Regions from separate parts of the Nocardiopsis sp. NPDC057823 genome, predicted to be linked through region 3. Evidence: riboswitches for the same ligand, from Rfam matches in the RefSeq annotation. Region 3 holds a riboswitch; each other region holds the start of a gene.

Region 1 (4,774 bases), on a different contig from region 3:
CTGGAGATCCACCGCCTGACCGAGCGGGTCCTCATCACCGACGTCGACCACGAGCCCATCGCCGAGGTGGCCCGGCGCGAACGCGAGGTCGTCGACCTGGCGGACATCAGCCCCTGGGTCCCGGCCGCGCTGATGGCGATCGAGGACGAGCGGTTCTACGAACACGCCGGGCTCGACCTGCGCGGCCTGCTGCGCGCCGCCACGCGCACCGCGCAGGGCGACACCCAGGGCGGCTCGACCATCACCCAGCAGTACGTCAAGAACCTGCTCATCGAGCAGGCCACCGACGAGGAGGGGGTGCGGCGCGCCAGCGAGCGGACCCTGGTCCGCAAGCTCGTCGAGCTGCGCTACGCCATCGACGTCGAGGACCGCCTGAGCAAGGACGAGATCATGGAGGGCTACCTCAACCTCGCCTACTTCGGCTCCGGCGCCCACGGCATCGAGATCGCGGCCCGCCGCTACTTCTCGACCACCGCGGACCGGCTGGACCCCGGCCAGGCGGCGACCCTCGTGGGCCTGGTGCGCGCCCCCTCCTACTACGACCCGTTGGCCAACCCCGAGGCCGCCGCCGAACGGCGCGACCTGGTGCTCGACCGCATGGTCGCCACCGGCCACCTGTCCGAAGGGGAGGCCGACCGGTACCGCGGGGCCGACCTGCGGCTGGACCCCACGCCGCGCGGCGGCAGCTGCTACCACAGCGAGCAGCCGTTCTTCTGCGACTACGTGATGCGCTGGCTCCAGGACTCCGAGGAGCTGGCCGAGGACCCCGCGGAGCGCGAGTTCCTGCTCGGGCGCGGCGGCATCACCGTGCGCACCACCCTGGACTCGGGGATGCAGGCGGCCGCGCAGGAGGCCATCGACTCCCGGGTGCCCCCGGGGGACACCACCAAGTTCGCCGCGCAGGTGCTGGTGGAGCCCGGGACCGGCAAGGTCCGGGCGATGGCCCAGAACATGCGGTACGGGTTCGACGAGGAGGAGGTCGGGACGACCTCCATCAACCTGGCCGTCGACCACGAGGACGGCGGCTCGCACGGGTACCAGGCGGGGTCCACGTTCAAGGCGTTCACCCTGGCCGCGGCGCTCGACAAGGGGCTGAAGTACGGGACCAGCTTCGACTCGCCCAAGAGCGTCTCCGTGAGCGGGATGGCCAACTGCGAGGGCGGGACGATGTCCACGTGGAAGGTGAACAACGCGGGTGAGAGCGACGCGGGCTCGCACAACATGATCAGCGGGACCAAGGGGTCGGTGAACACCTACTTCGCCCAGCTCCAGAGGCGGGTGGGGCTGTGCGAGACCGCCGAGATGGCCGAGCGGACCGGCATCCACCGCGCCGACGGCGAGCCGCTGGGCGTGTGGAGCTCCTTCACCCTGGGCGACCAGGAGGTCTCCCCGCTCACCGTCGCCAACGCCTACGCCACCTTCGCGGCGCGGGGCGAGTACTGCGAGCCGCGCCCGGTGTCCTCCGTGACCATCGGCCGCGAGGGCGACGAGGACTTCCGCGAGATCCGGATGCGCTCGCACTGCGAGGAGGGGGCGGTGCCGACCCACGTGGCCGACGGCGTCAACCACCTGCTCCAGCAGACCTTCAAGGGCGGCACCGCGAACGGCCTGGGCATCGGCCGCCCGGCCGCGGGCAAGACCGGCACCACCGACAGCGCGGCCTACGCCTGGTTCGCCGGGTACACGCCCAACCTGGCCTCGGCCGTGGTGGTCGGCGACATCCGGGGCGGGGAGCAGAACCCGCTCCAGGGGGTGTGGATCGGCGGCCGGTACTACGGGATCGTCTACGGCGGCACGCTGCCGGGGCCGATCTGGCAGGCCACGATGAACCGCGCCGCGGCCGACCTGCCCGCGGAGTCCTTCGCCCCGTCGCCGCCCCGCTTCGGCGACCCGTCGGCGGCCCCGCCCAAGAAGGAGGAGGAGGGCGACGAGGACGCCTGACCGCAAGGCGCGGAGGGGCCCGGGGAGGGCCCTCCGGAGCAGTCCCCGGGGAGGGGACGGGGGCCGGTCCCGGTTCGGGGCCGGCCCCCGCGGCGTCCCGGGAGGTGAGACGGCACGGCACAGGACTGGCCTTCTCCGGCATATGGCGCATAATGGGGGCGAACCGACAGGGGAGCGCGTGAGCGCTGAGAGTGCGGAAAGTCCGCAGACCCTTACACACCTGATCCGGGTAATGCCGGCGAAGGAAGTCGTGGGAACCGCCACCGATGGCGCGTCTCGCGCGCCGGAGGTCCGCTTCCGGCGCCGCAGTGCCCCGGTGCCGCTCTTGGCCGTATCCGCCCCTCGTCACACCGACGAAGGGACACATCGAATGGGCACCGACACCACCCCCGGTGGCACCTGGGCCGACATCAGGTCGCGGGCACGCGGCTGGCGCACCGTCGACATCGTCGTCGCCGCCGTGCTGGGCGTCGCCGTCGGCGTCGTGTTCTGGCTCTGGAACATCGTCTGGTCCATCACCACCCCGCTGTTCGCGGCGTTCCCGCCCGGGCAGGCGGCCGTCTACGGCATGTGGCTGATCTCCGGCGTCCTGGGCGGGCTCATCATCCGCAGGCCCGGCGCCGCCCTGCTGACCTCGATCGCCGCCGCCTCGGTGTCGGCGGTCCTGGGCACCCAGTGGGGGGTCATGGTCCTCCTCGACGGCACCCTCCAGGGCATCCTGCCCGAGCTGGTCTTCCTGGCCTTCGGCTACCGCCGCTGGGGCATGGGCGTCGCCGTCCTGGCCGCCGCCGTCGCCGGGATCTCCCCGGCGATCCGCGACAACATCGCCTACAACGTCACCTGGCCGCTGCACTACCAGGTGATCTACGGGGTCATCGTGGTGATCAGCGCCGCGGTCATCGCCGGGGTCGGCGCGCGCCTGCTCACCACCGCCCTGGCCCGCTCCGGCGCGCTGGCCCCCTTCGCCTCGGCCAAGGGCTGACCGTGGCCGACCGAGGACGCCCGGGCGCCCGCGTCGAGCTCTCCGGCTGGGGATGGCGGCACGCGGGCCGGGACGCGTACACCCTGCGGGGCGTCGACCTGGCCGTCGGGCCCGGTGAACGGGTGCTGCTGCTCGGCGCCTCCGGCACCGGCAAGTCCACCCTGCTGCACGCCCTGGCCGGGCTCACCGGCGACGACGGCGCCATCGGCGGAGAGGAGGAGGGCCTGCTCCTGGTGGACGGGGAGCGGGCCCGCCGCGGCCGGGCCGGGGTCGGGCTGGTCGCCCAGGACCCCGAGTCGCAGATCGTCATGGCCCGGGCCGGGGACGACGTCGCCTTCGGCCCGGAGAACCTGGGCGTGCCGCCGGAGGAGATCCGCGAGCGGGTGGGCGAGGCGCTGGAGGCCGTCGGGTTCCCCTACGGTCCGCGCCACCCCACCGGTGCGCTGTCGGGCGGCGAGAAGCAGCGCCTGGTCATCGCCGGGGCGATGGCGATGCGCCCGCGCCTGCTGCTGCTCGACGAGCCCACCGCCAACCTCGACCCGGACGGGGCCGCCCTCGTGCGCGGGGTGCTCGCCCGCCTGCTGGAGCGGACCTCGGCGACGATGGTGCTGGTGGAGCACCGGGTCGCCGAGGTCGTGGACCTGGTGGACCGGGTGGTCGTGCTGGAGGCCGGGGGCGGCGTGGCCGCCGACGGCCCGCCGCGCGAGGTGTTCGCCGCCCACGGCGCGGCGCTGGCCGCGCAGGGCGTGTGGGTGCCCGGGCACGAGCCCGACCCCTCCCCGGGAGCCGCCCCCGGCGGCCCGGTGCTGCTGCGGGCCGCCGGGGTGGACGCCCGCACCCCGCCCGGGCTGGGCGTGCGCGTCCCGCCCCGGCGCACGGTCCTGGAGGACGTGGACGTCGCGGTGCGGGCCGGGACCGCCACCGCGCTGACCGGGCCCAACGGCGCCGGCAAGTCCACGCTGCTCACCCTGCTGGCCGGGCTGTCCCGCCCCCACCGCGGCGCCGTCCTGCCGCACGGCCCGCTGGCCGACGCCGACCGGCGGCCGCTGGCACGCTGGCCGGCGCGCAGGCTGGCCCGGCACGTGGGCACCGTGTTCCAGCACGCCGAGGACCAGTTCGTCACCGGCACCGTCCGGGACGAGCTGAGGTTCGCCCCGCTGCGCGCCGGGAGGGGCGAGGCGGAGACCGAGGCGTGGGTCGGCGAGCTGCTGGAGCGCCTGCGGCTGACCGCGCTGGCCGACGTGCACCCGTACACGCTTTCCGGGGGAGAGAAACGGCGGCTTTCGGTCGCCACCGCGCTGAGTTCCGGCCCTTCGCACGCCCCCGACGTGCTGGTCCTGGACGAGCCCACCTTCGGCCAGGACACCCGGACCTGGACCGAGCTGGTGGAACTGCTCGGCGGACTGCGGGCCGAGGGCCGCGCCGTCGTCATGGCCACCCACGACGAGCTGCTGCTGCGCCGCCTGGCCGACGTGCGGATCCGGGTCGCCGGCGGCCGGGCCGAGGAGACGGGCCGCGCCGACGCGGCGGAGGGGGGCACCCGTGGCCGACCGTGAGACCAACGCGCCGGTCGCGGACGCGCTGACCTTCGACGCGCCCGGGGACGGCGGCGCCCGCACCTGGCTGACCCGGTTCAACCCCGCGGCCAAGCTGCTGGCCGCGCTGGTCCTGGGCCTGGGCCTGGTCCCGGCGGTGGACGCCGTCACCGGCGGCGTGGTGCTGCTGGGCGTGCTGGCCCTGGTGCCGTTCAGCGGCCTGGACCGGCGCACCCTGCTGGTCCTGGGCGGGCCGTTCGTCCTCATGGGCCTGTCCAGCGGCCTGGTCAATTACCTGTACGGCGAGGAGGGCCTG
Region 2 (4,774 bases), on a different contig from region 3:
GGGCGCCGGCGTCCAGGACCTGGTCGACGTTGTCGAGGTCGATGCCGCCGATCGCGAACCAGGGGCGGTCGGTGCCCAGGGCGGCCGCCCGCTCCACCAGCCCGGTCCCGGCCGCCGGGCGGCCCGGCTTGGTGGGCGTGGCCCAGACCGGGCCCACGCAGAAGTAGTCGCTGCCCGGCTCCTCGGCACAGGCACGGGCGGTGTCGATGTCGTTGTTGGAGCGCCCGATCAGCGGGTCGGCCCCGATGACGTCGCGGGCCATGGGCACCGGCAGGTCGCGCTGCCCCAGGTGGAGCACGTCGGCGCGCACCGCGCGGGCGATGTCGGCGCGGTCGTTGACCGCGAGCAGGGCGCCGTGGCGTTCGCACGCCTCCCGCAGCACCTCCAGGGCCGCGAGCTCCTCGCGCGCCTCCAGGCCCTTGTCCCGGAGCTGGACGATGTCCACTCCCCCGGACAGCGCGGCGTCGGCGAACTCGGCGAGATCGCCGCGCTCGCGGCGGGCGTCGGTGCACAGGTACAGAAGGGATGCGTCCAGGCGCTTGCGCAGGCTGGTTCCGTGGCTGGTCCTCACGCCCACCAGCCTAGGCCCTGGCCCCGGCGGGCCCAAGGGGGCGGGCGACGCGGGCGCGCCCACCCCGGCAGGGGCGTCAGAAGGCCAGGCTCTGGGCGCGGCGGCGCACCTCGGTGCCCCGGTTCTCGCGCATCGCCTGGATCGGGGTCCCGGGCAGCGTGTCGTCCGGCGTGAAGAGCCAGCGCAGCGCCTCCTCCGTGGAGTAGCCCGCGTCGCTGAGCAGGACCAGCGTGCCGGGCAGCCCCTTCACGAGGTCGTCACCGTCGACGAAGGCGGCCGGGATCGAGAGTTCGCCGCCGCGGACCACGCCCATGAGCCGGTTCTCGCGGATGAGCGTCTTGATGCGGTTCGGGCTCACGCCCAGAGGCGCGGCCGCCTCCTTGAGGGTCAGCCACTCGCCGACCAGGGTGTCGAGATTGGTATCGCTAGATGTCACCCCACCAATCTGCCACAGGCCCGGTCCCGCGGACACCACGCACGCCGCGGACACCGGCTCCGGCCCCCGGATCGGGGGGCCGTAGTATGTGGGGCGAACACAGACGTCCCGCGGGAGCCGGGTGGACCCGGCTGAGAGGGGGGCTGCCGCCCCCGACCGCACGAACCTGATCCGGATCATGCCGGCGAAGGGAGCGGAGGCAGCACCGTGCGCACCCCTGAGACCGAACGGCGCCCCGACACGATTCGTCCTACCTCTGGAGGGCCGGAGGGCGGCCACGGCGTCGTCGTGGTCGGCGGCGGCCTGGCCGGCCGCGTGACCGCCTGGCGGGCGGCACAGGCCGGGCACCGGGTCACCCTGGTCGAACCCGACCCCGTCACCGACCCGGCCGGGGCCCGGGCCGCGTCCACCGTCGCGGCGGGCATGCTCACGCCGGCCACCGAGGCGGTGTTCGGCGAGGAGCCCCTCATGGAGTTCGGCATCCGGTCGGCCTCCCTGTACCCGGACTTCGTCGCCGAACTGGAGGCCGCGAGCGGGCTCGGCGTCGGCTACCGCACCACCGGAACACTGCTGGTCGGCTTCGACGCCGACGACATGGCGGTCCTGGACCGCCTGCACGACCTCCAGAAGCGCCTGGGGGTGGAGACCGAGCGCCTGAGCGGCCGGGAGTGCCGGCGGCTGGAGCCGATGCTGGCCCCCGCGGTGCGCGGCGGCGTGCTCGCCCCCCGGGACCACTCGGTGGACCCGCGCCTGCTGCTGCGCGCCCTGGCGGTGGCCGGGGAGCGCGCCGGGGCCGCGGAGGTCCGCGGGCGTGTCACGGCCGTGCGCTCGCCCGGCGCCGGGGGCGCCCGGCTGGGCGCGGTCCTGGACGACGGCCGGGAGCTGCCCGCCGACCAGGTGGTGGTCGCCGCCGGGTGCTGGAGCGACCGGATCGACCTGCCCGAGCCCGTCGTGCCGCCGCTGCGCCCGGTCAAGGGGCAGCTGCTGCGCACGCGGGTGCCCGCCGGGGAGCCTCCCCTCGTGGAGCGGACGGTGCGCGGCCTGGTCCGGGGCTTCCCCGTCTACCTGGTGCCGCGCGCCGACGGCGAGATCGTCATCGGCGCCACCCAGGAGGAGCTGGGCTACGACACCTCCCTGACGGCGGGCGGGCTGTGGCAGGTGCTCCGGGACGCCCGCGAGCTGGTCCCCGGCGTGACCGAACTGGAGGTCACCGAGACCTGTGTGGGCCTGCGCCCCGGCTCCCCGGACAACGAACCCCTGCTGGGCCCCACCCGGGTCCCCGGCCTGCACCTGGCCGGGGGGCACTTCCGGCACGGGGTGCTGCTGACCCCGGTCACCGGCGAGGTCATGGCCCGTGCCCTGACCACCGGGACCCTGCCCGAGTACGCGGAGCGGTTCGCCGCCGACCGCGCAGGCGAGACGACGTGGAAGTGAGAGTTGTGGAGCTGATCGTCAACGGCGACCGCCGCGAGGCCGCCGACACCACCACGGTCGAGGAGATCGTGCGCGACCTGACCGCCGCCGACGGCGGCGCCATCCCCGGCGGCATCGCCGTCGCCGTCAACGACGAGGTGGTGCGCCGCGCCGCCTGGGCCGGTACCCGGCTGGGCGCGGGCGACCGCGTCGACGTCCTCACCGCCGTCCAGGGGGGCTGACCGTGACCGAGCACATCGACGACCCCCTGGTCATCGCCGGGGTCTCCTTCGGGTCCCGGCTCATCACCGGCACGGGCGGCGCGCCCTCGCTGGAGGTCCTGGAGGAGGCCCTGACCACCTCCGGCACCGAGCTGACCACCGTGGCCATGCGCCGGGTCACCCCGGGCGCCCGCGGCTCGGTCTGGGACGTGCTGGAGCGCAACGGGATCCGCCCGCTGCCCAACACCGCCGGGTGCTTCACCGCGGCCGACGCGGTGCGCACCGCCCGGCTGGGCCGGGAGGCGCTGGACACCGACTGGGTGAAGCTGGAGGTCGTGGCGGACGAGCACACGCTGCTGCCCGACCCGGTGGAGCTGCTGGAGGCCGCCGAGCGGCTGGTGGACGAGGGGTTCACCGTGCTGCCCTACACCAACGACGACCCGGTGCTGGCCCGCCGGCTGGAGCAGGTCGGCTGCGCGGCGGTGATGCCGCTGGCCGCGCCGATCGGCTCGGGGCTGGGCATCCGCAACCCGCACAACCTGGAGCTGATCGTGGAGCAGGCCGGGGTCCCCGTGATCGTGGACGCCGGGATCGGCACCGCCAGCGACGCCGCCCTGGCCATGGAGCTGGGCTGCGACGCGGTGCTGCTGGCCAGCGCGGTGACCCGCGCCGAGGACCCGGTGCTCATGGCCCGGGCGATGCGCGACGCGGTCCGCGCCGGGCGCGCCGCCCGGCTGGCGGGGCGCATCCCCGTGCGGCGGCACGCCCGCGCCTCCTCCCCGGCCGCCGACTGAGCGGAACCCCGATGCGCGCGGGCCCCGCCTCCGGCGAGGCGGGGCCCGCCGGAAGAGACCTCGAACACGTGGGGACCGGGTCCCTTCCGTGATCATGCGAGCGATCCGGAACCGAATGCGCTCGGCGAGCGACGAAGATACACGGGGGACGCGGTCACCGACCGGCGGTCCGGCTCAGGCCGGAGCGCACCGCACCGACCCGGCCGCACACGGCGTCATCGCTGGTCAGAGCACTGACCGGGGGCCATCGGGAAGGCCACCGGTGCGGCGGCACCGCGGCGTTGCCCCCATCCCCTACCGTGAAGAGGGGTGCGCACCGCCCGGAAGCGGGGCCCGGCGCACCCCAGGACGACCCAGGACCGCACGCCCCACCCCCCGTGGAGCAGGGGCGGCGCGGCCGTGAACCGCGGGGCAGACCCGGGACGGGCTTCCGCTATCGTGTCGGTTCGACACCCGGTGTCGGGTACGCGCCACCGACCGCGACAGCCCGCGCTCCCCGCAGCAAGGACACTACTCCGCCGTGGACATGACGACTTCCGACCCGCTCGTGGGCGCCACTCTGGACCAACGCTACTTCGTGGAGTCCAGGATCGCCGGAGGCGGGATGGCGACCGTCTACGTCGCCCACGACCTGAGGCTGGACCGCCGGCTGGCGTTGAAGGTCATGCACCCTTCGCTGGCCCAGGACCCCACCTTCGTCCAGCGCTTCATCAACGAGGCGCACTCCGTCGCCAAGCTCTCCCACCCCAACGTCGTCCAGGTCTTCGACCAGGGCGAGGACCGGGGGCACGTGTTCCTGGCGATGGAGTACGTGCCGGGGCGCACCCTGCGCGCCCTGCTCAAGGAGCGCGGGCGGCTGTCCGCCCGCGACGCGCTCCAGGTGATGGCGCCGGTGCTGGCCGCGCTGGGCGCCGCCCACCAGGCCGGCATGGTGCACCGCGACATCAAGCCCGAGAACGTGCTCATCACCGAGGACGGCCGGATCAAGGTCGCCGACTTCGGCCTGGCGCGCGCGGTGGAGCAGTCCACCCAGGGCCTGACCCGCACCGGGACGCTCATGGGCACCGCCGCCTACCTGGCGCCGGAGCAGATCGAGCGGGGCACCGCCGACGCGCGCACCGACGTGTACGCGGCCGGGATCATGCTCTACGAGCTGCTCACCGGCAGCCAGCCGCACACCGGCGAGACGCCCATCGCGATCGCCTACCAGCACGTCAACGAGGACGTCCCGCGTCCCTCGCACTTCCTGCCGGGCCTGCCGCCGGAGGTGGACGCCCTGGTCACCAAGGCCACCGAGCGCGACCCCCGCTACCGGCCGGGCAACGCCGGGCAGTTCCTG
Region 3 (4,774 bases):
CGGTGCGCGGCCTGTGGCGCGCCTGGCGCGAGGACATCGCCCTGGCCGACTCCTACGGGGGCTCGGAGACCGGGGTGTGCGGTTCGGCGACCGGCGGGCAGGACGCCGAGGGCGGCGCGGAGCCGCTGACCGGCTCCCGGGACGGCCGCAGCTTCACCATGGGCGGCAGCATCGCCGTGCTGGACGAGCACCTGCGCCCGGTGCCGCCGGGGTCGGCGGCGGTCGGCCGCATCGCGCGGACCGGCCGGATCCCGCTGGGGTACTACAACGACCCGATCGCCACGGCGCGCACGTTCCCCACCGATGGGGAGGGGCGCCGCTGGGCGCTGTCGGGCGACTTCGGCACGCGGGCCGCCGACGGGTCGATCGTGCTGCTGGGACGCGGCAGCGTCGTCATCAACACGGCGGGCGAGAAGGTGTACCCCGAGGAGGTCGAGGCGGCGCTCAAGGCCCACCCCTCGGTGGAGGACGCCATCGTGGTGCCCGCCCCGGACGAGCTGCTGGGGCAGCGCGTCACCGCGCTGGTGTCGCTGGCCGCGGGCGCGGCGCCGGACGAGCCGGGCCTGCTGGCGTTCTGCCGGGTGCGGCTGGCCGGGTTCAAGGTGCCCCGGACCGTGCACTTCGTGGACCGGGTGCGGCGCACCGCGGTCGGCAAGCAGGACTACCGGTGGGCGTCGTCGGTGGTCCGGGAAAGCGTCTGAGGGGGCCGGAACCGGCCATGCGGGGTCCCGCAGCACTGTGCTGTGGGACTCCTTCTTTTTCGGCTTCTGAGCGGTGGCGTCCCTGCACGACCGAAAAATCGAACAGTGGATGACAAAACGCCTGTTCGCCCCGCCCCTTCCCTCCCCCGGTGCCCCCGATGACACGGGGTGGGGGAATCCGCACCCCGTCCCCGCGGCCGCCCACAGCGACCGTTTCCGCTTGTACCTTAGGAGAAGGCAGGCCGAGGACGCCCCCGAGCGGGGAGACCGTCCCACCCCGCCCGCACCAGCAGACGAAGGACCCGTGACGGACCGGGCACCCCTGCCGGCCGCGTGAGAGCGGTCCGCACCCCTCCCCAGAACCGGCGGAGTCCTTCCCCTCCCCCAGACCCGCCCGCAAAGCACGAAGAAGAAGAGGAACCCGGATGCCAGCGAATCTGTGGACGATGTCGGCCCTGGCCATGAACACGTCGGTCGAGGAGGAGATCGTCCACGAGTACGAGGGGTTCATCGGGTGGGTCCTGAACCTCATGGTGACCCTGGGCGAGCCCGGTGTGGGCGTGGCCCTGTTCATCGAGACCTTCTTCCCCCCGATGCCCAGTGAGGCCGTCCTGCCCGGCGCGGGCTTCCTCGCCTACGACGGCCAGATGAACGTCTGGCTCGCCATCATGTGGGCCACCATCGGCTGCCTGGTCGGCGCCTGGGGCTTCTACGCGATCGGCGCGCTGCTGGGCCGCGAACGCACCATGTGGCTGGTCGAGAAGACCCCGCTGCTGGAGATCGGCGACTTCCACAAGGCCGAGAAGTTCTTCGAGCGCTTCGGCGGCATGGCCGTCCTGCTGGGCCGGTGCGTGCCCCTGGTCCGCAGTTTCATCTCCGTCCCGGCCGGCATCGAGCGGATGCCGCTGCTGAAGTTCTCCCTCTACACCGTCATCGGCTCGGCCGTGTGGAACACCATCTGGATCGGCCTGGGCTTCGTCTTCGGTCCGGCCATCAAGCCCATCCTGGTCCAGTGGAGCGGCCTGATCAGCAACATCGTGCTGGTCGTCATCGCCCTGCTGCTGCTGTGGTTCGTGGTGGCCCGGGTCCTCAAGATCGTCCGGGCGCGCGGGGCGCAGAACACGCCCACCGCCTGACCGCCCCACCGGCGGCATCCTCAACCGAAGGACCCTCCCGGGTCCGCACGGCGCGGGGTGCCGGGGCGCGGCCGACCGGCCGCGCCCCGGCTGAGAGCACACCCGTCGAACCTGCCCTAGTTAGCACTAGCGAAGGAACGCCCATGAGCGCGTACAACATCGTGTCCATCGCCGGCAGCGACCCCAGCGGGGGCGCCGGGATCCAGGCCGACCTCAAGGCCTTCTCCGCCCACGGGACGTTCGGGATGAGCGTGATCGCCGCGCTCACCGCGCAATCCACCCGGGGCGTCACCGGGGTCCACCCCGTCCCCGCCGACTTCGTGGTCCGCCAGATGGACACCCTCTTCTCCGACGCGACCGTGCACGCGGTCAAGGTCGGGATGCTCGGCACCGCCGAGATCACCGAGGCCGTCGCCGAGGCGATCGGGCGGCACGGTCTGCCCAACGTCGTGGTCGACCCGGTGATGGTGGCCAAGAGCGGCGACCGCCTGCTGGAGGCCTCGGCCACCAAGGCGCTGCGCACCGCGCTGCTGCCCCGCGCCGACCTGATCACCCCCAACCTGCCCGAGGCCGCCGACCTGCTGGAGGAGGACGAGGCGACGGACCTGGAGGGGATGCGCGCCCAGGCCCGCCGCCTGCTGGAGCTGGGCCCGCGCCGGGTGCTGCTCAAGGGCGGCCACCTGGAGGGCGGGGAGAGCGTGGACGTCCTGGTGTCCCGGGACGGAGAGCACCGGGAGTTCTCCGCGCCCCGCGTGGACACCCGCAACACCCACGGCACCGGCTGCACCCTGTCGTCGTCCATCGCGGCGCTGCTGCCGCAGCGCCCGGACGCGGCCTCCGCCGTGGCCGACGCCAAGGCCTACCTGACCGAGGCCCTGCGCCGCGCCGACGAGATCGACGCGGGCGGCGGCCAGGGCCCCGTCCACCACTTCCACGCCTGGTGGTGACCCGGGCACGGGAACGCGAGAGGGGGACCGGCCGCACGGGCCGGTCCCCCTTTTTCCGTTCCACGGCGTGCCGTGGCGGCTAGCCCTTGACGACGTCGTCCATCAGGGCGTCGGGGTTCCTCCAGTCCGGGTGGGCGAAGAACTTCCTGGTCTCCGCCACCACGAGCGGCGACAGCACCAGCAGGCCCACCAGGTTGGGCAGCGCCATCAGGCCGTTGGCGATGTCGCTGAACAGCCACACGGAGCTGAGGTCGGCGACCGACCCGATGAAGATGACGATGATGAAAAGGATCCGGTAGGGCAGCACGAGGCTTCGGCCCGCCAGGAACTCGATGCACCGGTCGCCGTAGTAGGACCAGCCGAGCAGGGTCGTGAAGGCGAACACCGCGACGGCGATCGCCACGATCACCGCGCCCGCCGGGGCCAGGGCCGGGCTGATGGCCTCCAGGCCCTGCGTCATCGCCTGGCTGGTGAGCAGGGAGCCGTCCTCGGCGTTCTCGCCCTGCCAGACACCGGTGGTGATGATGACCATGCAGGTCATGGTGACCACGATGATGGTGTCGATGAAGGTCTGCGTCATGGAGACCATGGCCTGGCGGACCGGCTGCCGGGTCTTGGCCGCGGCGGCGGCGATGCCGCCGGTGCCCAGGCCCGACTCGTTGGAGAAGATGCCGCGCGCGAAGCCCATCTGGATGGCGATCAGCACGGTGGAGCCGGCGAAGCCGCCGGCCGCGGCCGTACCGGTGAAGGCGTCGGTGACCACGAGCAGGAGCGCGGGGCCGATCTGCGCCCAGTTGACCGCGAGCACCAGCAGGCAGATGGCCACGTAGCAGATGATCATGATCGGGACGAGCGCGGAGGCGACCCGGCCGATGCTCTTGATGCCGCCGAGGATGACCGCGCCGGCCAGCACCATGAGGATGAGGCCGATGATCCAGGTGTCGACCCCGGTCACGCTGTTGATCTGCTGGGCGACGGTGTTGGCCTGGCTGCCGTTGCCGATGCCGAAGGCGGCGATCGCGCCGAAGACGGCGAAGAGCACGCCCAGGACGGTGCCGAAGCCCCCGCCGATGCCGTACTTGAGGTAGTACATCGGGCCGCCGCTCTGCTCGCCCTTGGCGTCGGCGCGGCGGAACTTCACACCCAGCAGGGCCTCGCTGTACTTGGTCGCCATGCCGAGGAACCCGACGACCCACATCCAGAAGAGGGCGCCGGGGCCGCCGATGCCGATGGCGAGCGCCGCGCCGGCGATGTTGCCGACGCCGACGGTGGCCGCGAGGGCCGTGCTGAGCGCCTGGTAGTGGGAGATGTCCCCCTCTACGGAGTCGTCCTCCTTGCGCCGGACGAGCGCCAGCCACAGGGCGTGCGGGAGCTTGAGGAGCTGGAGAAGGTTCAGGCGGATGGTGAGGAAAAGGCCGACGGCGAACAGCAGCGGGATGAGGACGAACGGTCCCCAGATGATGCCGCTGATGAGGCCGGCCATTTCAAGGAGCTGGTCCACGGGGGATCTCCCTGTCGGTCAGTGGATGGGGCCGAGGACACCGCGGGTGTCGGCGCGCGGGGGGCGGGTGCCCTCGTGGACGCGTCGGCACTGGTGGTGGCCTCGCGTCATCGGCAAAGAATCGCAGTGGTGCGTAACGAACATGTCACACACCTTCGACATGCCGGTCTCACCGGGAACCGGGGCGGGCTCCGTCTCGTTCTCCGCCCCTCGGTGGTGTCACGTGCCGCTCCCGTCGTCCCCGGCCCGGCTCCGGGCGAGTTCGCCCAGCATCCGCGCCGCGGCCTCGGGGTCGGCCCCGCGCCCCACGGCGATGCCGAGCAGGTAGGCCGTGAGCGGCGCCGCCGGGCGGGCGACGGAGTGCGCGGCGTCCTTGGCGAGGTCGAGGACGCGGTCCACGTCCTTGCGGTCCATGGCATCGGTCTCCGGAAGCCCGAGTGCGACGCGGACCTCATCGGCCCATTCCACGAGAGTCACCGTTCCACTCCT
Region 4 (4,774 bases), on a different contig from region 3:
TCCTGGCCCTGATCCAAGCCCGTCGGCCTCCTCGCACTGGTCCCGGCTGGGAAATCCGTACCTCCAAGATACGGTTCCCCGGCACGGGGCCGCGCATCGGCACCACGTGGCGTGGACAACGCCTCCTCGCGTTCGAGGCACGCACCGGCGATCGGCATGGTCTGGCGGTCCTCCTCGGAAAATCCCTGGTGGCGGTGGGACCGGGGCCCTCCCCGGTCGCGGTGTTCGGTCACAACAACGGCCGCCGCCCGCTGATTCCGGTCCGGACACGGGCCGAAGGTCCCCTCCTCGCGGAACTTCGCCGATCGGACGCGTCCGGGGAGGTGAGGCATGGCAGAGTGCGGGTAAGACCCTTTGAAGGATGGGAGAGGAGTGCACGTGCGACCGTCCTCGACTCCGGCCTCCGACCGCCCCCGGTCACCGGCGGCCCAGTTCGCCACCCCCGACCGGCTCTCCGACTACTGGCGGTTCTACTGGGCCGTCGCCGAGGCGCAGATCGCCCGCTGGCTCCCGGAGGTCCCCTCCCGGCTGCTGGACCTGTCCAGCCCGGACTACCAGGGGACTCCGCGCGCCGTCGCCGCGGGACACGACGTGGTCGCCCTGCTGCCCTCCGCGGACTCGGCGGTGCGCAGGCCGCTGCGCCTGGTCAACGGACGCGCCGCGGTGCCCCGCCCGGCCCGCCGCGGGCGGCTGCGCCAGATCGTGGGGGACGCGGCGTTCCCGCGCTTCCTGGCCGCCGAGAGCTTCGACGGGGTGATCGCCGACAACCGGGTGCTGTCCCGGCAGCTGGCCACCGAGGAGTCGGTGGCCGAGATCGCCCGGGTGCTGCGGCCCGGCGGCCGGGTCCTGCTGTGCGTCGACTCGGTGGTGCTGGGCATGGCCCTGCTCGCCGAGCAGGACTGCTGGCCCGAGCTGAGCCACGCGCCCAGCGCCGACGTCCTGCTGGTGCCCTGGCCCGACGGGTCCATCACCCGCTGCTTCACCGCCGAGCAGCTCACCGACACCCTCACCGAGGCGGGCCTGGAACTGGAGTGGATCAAGCCCCGCACGGTGCTGTCGGCGTCCACGGTGGAGATGATGCTCGCCCGCGACCCGCGTTCGATGAACCGGCTGGTCGAGATGGAGCTGCGCGCCACCGAGTCCGACGACTACGTCGGCGTCCACCTCGTCGCCGCGGCCCGCAAGCCCCTCTAGATCGTGTTCGGCGGATGCCCTCGAGCGTTCCGGCGCTCGCGCCGAATGCCGGGAGCGGCCGCGGGGCGTTCTCTCGCAAGACGGCCGGCGCAGGTCGGCCCGTCCGAGCGCGGGCGGCGCGGTGAGAGGCGGCCCCACGGCCGCGACCCGGAACGATCCGCCGAACACGCCCTGGCGCCCGCCCTCCGAACACCCCCTGTGCCATGGGGGTTCCGGGGGCCCGGAGGAGGCGCCCAAGGGAAGAGGCCCGGCGGAGGCGTCCACGGGAAAGCGCGGCGTGGGCCGTCCGCCGGGGCCGGTGATCGGCGAGGACCTGGACGCAGCACCTAAGGCTCCGGCCCTCGAGGGCCGCCGACGGCACGGCCGTGCTGGGCCGGAAACGGGCCGGCGGTACCGCCGCCGGCCCGTTCAGGGACGCCCGGTGCGCGTCCGGGCCGTCAGGGCCCCGGGGTCACCCGGACCGTTCGGTGATGGGCAGGTACACCCGCCCGCCCTGCTCCCCGAACTCGGCGGACTTGTCGGCCATCCCCCGCTGGATGGCCTCGACCGTGTCCAGCCCGTTCTCCGCCGCGTAGCGGCGCACGTCCTGCGTGATCTTCATCGAGCAGAACTTGGGCCCGCACATGGAGCAGAAGTGCGCGGTCTTGGCCGGCTCGGCGGGCAGCGTCTCGTCGTGGTACGCCGTCGCCGTCTCCGGGTCCAGCGACAGGTGGAACTGGTCCTTCCACCGGAACTCGAACCGCGCCCTGGACAGCTCGTCGTCCCACTCCTGCGCCCGCGGATGCCCCTTGGCCAGGTCGGCGGCGTGGGCGGCGAGCTTGTAGGTGATGACGCCGGTCTTGACGTCGTCGCGGTCCGGCAGCCCCAGGTGCTCCTTGGGGGTGACGTAGCAGAGCATCGCGGTGCCGTACCACCCGATCTGGGCGGCGCCGATCGCCGAGGTGATGTGGTCGTAGCCCGGTGCGATGTCGGTGGTCAGGGGGCCGAGGGTGTAGAACGGCGCCTCGCCGCACAGCTCCTCCTCCAGGCGCACGTTCTCCGCGATCCTGTGCATGGGCACGTGCCCGGGGCCCTCGATCATCACCTGCACGTCGTGGGCGCGGGCGATGTGGGTGAGCTCGCCCAGCGTGCGCAGCTCCGCGAACTGGGCCTCGTCGTTGGCGTCGGCGATGGAGCCGGGCCGCAGCCCGTCGCCGAGCGAGAACGTGACGTCGTACTCCCGGAGGATCTCGCACAGCTCCTCGAAGTGGGTGTACAGGAAGCTCTCCCGGTGGTGGGCCAGGCACCAGGCGGCCATGATGGAGCCGCCGCGCGAGACGATGCCGGTGACCCGGCGGGCGGTGAGCGGCACGTACCGCAGCAGGACGCCCGCGTGCACGGTCATGTAGTCCACGCCCTGCTCGCACTGCTCGATCACCGTGTCGCGGTAGACCTCCCAGGACAGCCGGGCCGGGTCCCCGTCGACCTTCTCCAGCGCCTGGTAGATGGGGACGGTGCCGACCGGCACGGGCGAGTTGCGCAGGATGCGCTCGCGGGTCTCGTGGATGCGCTTGCCGGTGGACAGGTCCATGATCGTGTCGGCGCCCCAGCGGGTGGCCCACACCATCTTCTCGACCTCCTCCTCCACCGAGGAGGTGACGGCCGAGTTGCCGATGTTGGCGTTGATCTTGACCAGGAAGTTCTTGCCGATGATCATCGGCTCGGACTCGGGGTGGCGGCGGTTGGCGGGAATGACCGCCCGGCCCACCGCCACCTCGGAACGGACGAACTCGGGGTCCAGGCCCTCGCGTTCGGCCACGAACCTCATCTCGGGGGTGATGGTCCCGGCCTTGGCGTGGGCGAGCTGGGTGTCGGCCCCGTTGACGGGGGTGCGGGAGCGGATCCACTCCCCGCGCAGGGCGGGCAGCCCGGCGCGGACGTCGATGTGCGCGGTGTCGTCGGTGTAGGGGCCGGAGGTGTCGTACAGGTCGAAATGGCCGCCGTCGGTGAGTCCCACCCGGCGCCCGGGGATCCGGAGGGTGAAGCCCTCGGGGGTCTCGATGTCCCGGTAGACCTTGGATGATCCCATGATGGGACCGGTGGTCACCCGGTGCTCCCCGGTGGTGGGACCGGTGTCACGGCTCTGCGAAGCCGTCATGGCATGCCTCCCTACGTCGGAATTACCCGAACAGGTTCTGCGGTCGGCGACACCGTTGAGCCGCCCTCTCAGCCCGCCATGGCGCGAGCTCCCGCGTTGCGTTATCCCGTTGTGGGGCACGGTCGGGCCGTACCCGGGCGCGCCCGCGTTCACGGGCGGCCCCGGACACTGTACACAGGGACACCCCGGTCCCGTCCAGGGGTGCAGGGGGACCCGGAGGCGGGCCCCGGGGTCAGAAGAGGGTGTCCGGCTCCGGCCCCGACCCGGCCGCCAGCGGCGTGAGCAGGTCGGGGCGGTTGTTCTTGATGGTGTTGACGTCGGTGGACACCTCGTCCGCGACGAGCCGGTCCGCCGGGGTGTCGGCCATGATGTGCATCAGCTCGTCGGGCCCGGTGGCCGGGTCCAGCCACGCCGCCCAGTCCTGCCGGGGCACGATGACGGGCATCCGCTCGTGGATGTGCGCGAGCGCGGGGGCGGCCTCGGTGGTGATGACGGCGCAGCTCCACACCCAGCCCGCCGGGTCCTCCTCGGGGGCCTCGGGGTCGCGCCAGCGCTCGAAGATCCCGGCCATCGCCAGCGGCTCGCCGCCGCCGGGGTAGTGGACGGAGTAGGGCTTCTTGTCCGCCTTGGCCTTGCGCTTCTTGTGGTCGGGGTCGGTGGCGGGCGAGGTGCTGGCCTGGACCGTGCCGTCCCTGCCGACGAGCTGCCACTCGTAGTAGGCGTCGGCGGGCAGCAGGCAGCGGCGGCGCCGGAACGCCGTGCGGAACGCGGGCTTGTCGGCCACGGTCTCGCTGCGCGCGTTGATCATCCGGTAGCCGATGTTGCGGTCCTTGGCCCAGGAGGGGATCAGCCCCCAGCGCAGGGTGTGCAGGGAGCGCGGCCCGGGCGCGGCCTCCTCCCCGCCCTGCGGGGGCGGGCCGAGGACGGCGTACACCGGGCGGCCGGGCGAGATGTTGTAGTCCGGCTCCAGCTCCTCCAGCGGCGGCCAGGCGCGGGTGTCCACGTCCTCGCCGGGCAGGGACTCCTCCGGGAGGCCGAAGTCGAGCCGGAGCTGCTGCACGTTCCTGGACTGGGCATAACGACCGCACATGCGTCCGATCCTACGCCGACGGCACCCGCTTCCCATCCGTGACATCCGAATCCGCGGGCGCTCCCGCCCCCTCCGCGCCCCCGCGGCCGTCGCGGCCCGCGTCCCGGGAGCGGTCGCGCAGGGCGACCGCACCCCCGGCGACCAGCAGCAGGCCGCCGGCCGGGCCCAGGGCCCAGGGCGCCCACGAGTCCAGGGAGCGCAGCAGCAGGGAGCGCACCCGGGCCTGCTCGGCGCGGCCCGCGATCTGGTTCTCCCGCAGGCCCAGCTCCGCGTAGAGCAGGTGCGCCTCGCCGGAGGCGTTCTGCGGGCGCAGCGTCTCCAGCCGCGCCTCGTGGGCGTTGACGACCGTGCCG

What was found. A riboswitch is a leader RNA that binds a small molecule or an ion and turns the genes downstream of it on or off. The one in region 3 is predicted to bind thiamine pyrophosphate.
Region 1: it holds a riboswitch for thiamine pyrophosphate, as region 3 does, so the genes downstream of both, ACFVNO_RS09570 (ECF transporter S component) here and thiD (bifunctional hydroxymethylpyrimidine kinase/phosphomethylpyrimidine kinase) in region 3, are expected to answer to the same signal.
Region 2: it holds a riboswitch for thiamine pyrophosphate, as region 3 does, so the genes downstream of both, thiO (glycine oxidase ThiO) here and thiD (bifunctional hydroxymethylpyrimidine kinase/phosphomethylpyrimidine kinase) in region 3, are expected to answer to the same signal.
Region 4: it holds a riboswitch for thiamine pyrophosphate, as region 3 does, so the genes downstream of both, thiC (phosphomethylpyrimidine synthase ThiC) here and thiD (bifunctional hydroxymethylpyrimidine kinase/phosphomethylpyrimidine kinase) in region 3, are expected to answer to the same signal.

The regions. Positions count from the first base shown of each region.
Region 1 is NZ_JBHVLR010000004.1:186,226-190,999, reverse strand. Features, by position in the region: gene ACFVNO_RS09575 (transglycosylase domain-containing protein) at 1-1,941, shown strand, start outside; TPP riboswitch at 2,100-2,205, shown strand; gene ACFVNO_RS09570 (ECF transporter S component) at 2,312-2,923, shown strand; gene ACFVNO_RS09565 (ABC transporter ATP-binding protein) at 2,926-4,479, shown strand; gene ACFVNO_RS09560 (energy-coupling factor transporter transmembrane component T) at 4,466-4,774, shown strand, end outside.
Region 2 is NZ_JBHVLR010000003.1:188-4,961, forward strand. Features, by position in the region: gene thiE (thiamine phosphate synthase) at 1-571, opposite strand, end outside; gene ACFVNO_RS06510 (Rv2175c family DNA-binding protein) at 648-1,007, opposite strand; TPP riboswitch at 1,108-1,217, shown strand; gene thiO (glycine oxidase ThiO) at 1,251-2,441, shown strand; gene thiS (sulfur carrier protein ThiS) at 2,447-2,662, shown strand; gene ACFVNO_RS06525 (thiazole synthase) at 2,677-3,435, shown strand; gene pknB (Stk1 family PASTA domain-containing Ser/Thr kinase) at 3,956-4,774, shown strand, end outside.
Region 3 is NZ_JBHVLR010000024.1:61,167-65,940, forward strand. Features, by position in the region: gene ACFVNO_RS28150 (acyl-CoA synthetase) at 1-701, shown strand, start outside; gene ACFVNO_RS28155 (DedA family protein) at 1,127-1,837, shown strand; TPP riboswitch at 1,881-1,992, shown strand; gene thiD (bifunctional hydroxymethylpyrimidine kinase/phosphomethylpyrimidine kinase) at 1,981-2,784, shown strand; gene ACFVNO_RS28165 (sodium:alanine symporter family protein) at 2,864-4,285, opposite strand; gene ACFVNO_RS28170 (DUF6457 domain-containing protein) at 4,505-4,762, opposite strand.
Region 4 is NZ_JBHVLR010000001.1:771,764-776,537, reverse strand. Features, by position in the region: gene ACFVNO_RS03575 (sigma-70 family RNA polymerase sigma factor) at 1-17, opposite strand, end outside; gene ACFVNO_RS03570 (methyltransferase domain-containing protein) at 373-1,194, shown strand; gene thiC (phosphomethylpyrimidine synthase ThiC) at 1,646-3,331, opposite strand; TPP riboswitch at 3,325-3,436, opposite strand; gene ACFVNO_RS03560 (SOS response-associated peptidase) at 3,564-4,421, opposite strand; gene ACFVNO_RS03555 (DUF3068 domain-containing protein) at 4,432-4,774, opposite strand, start outside.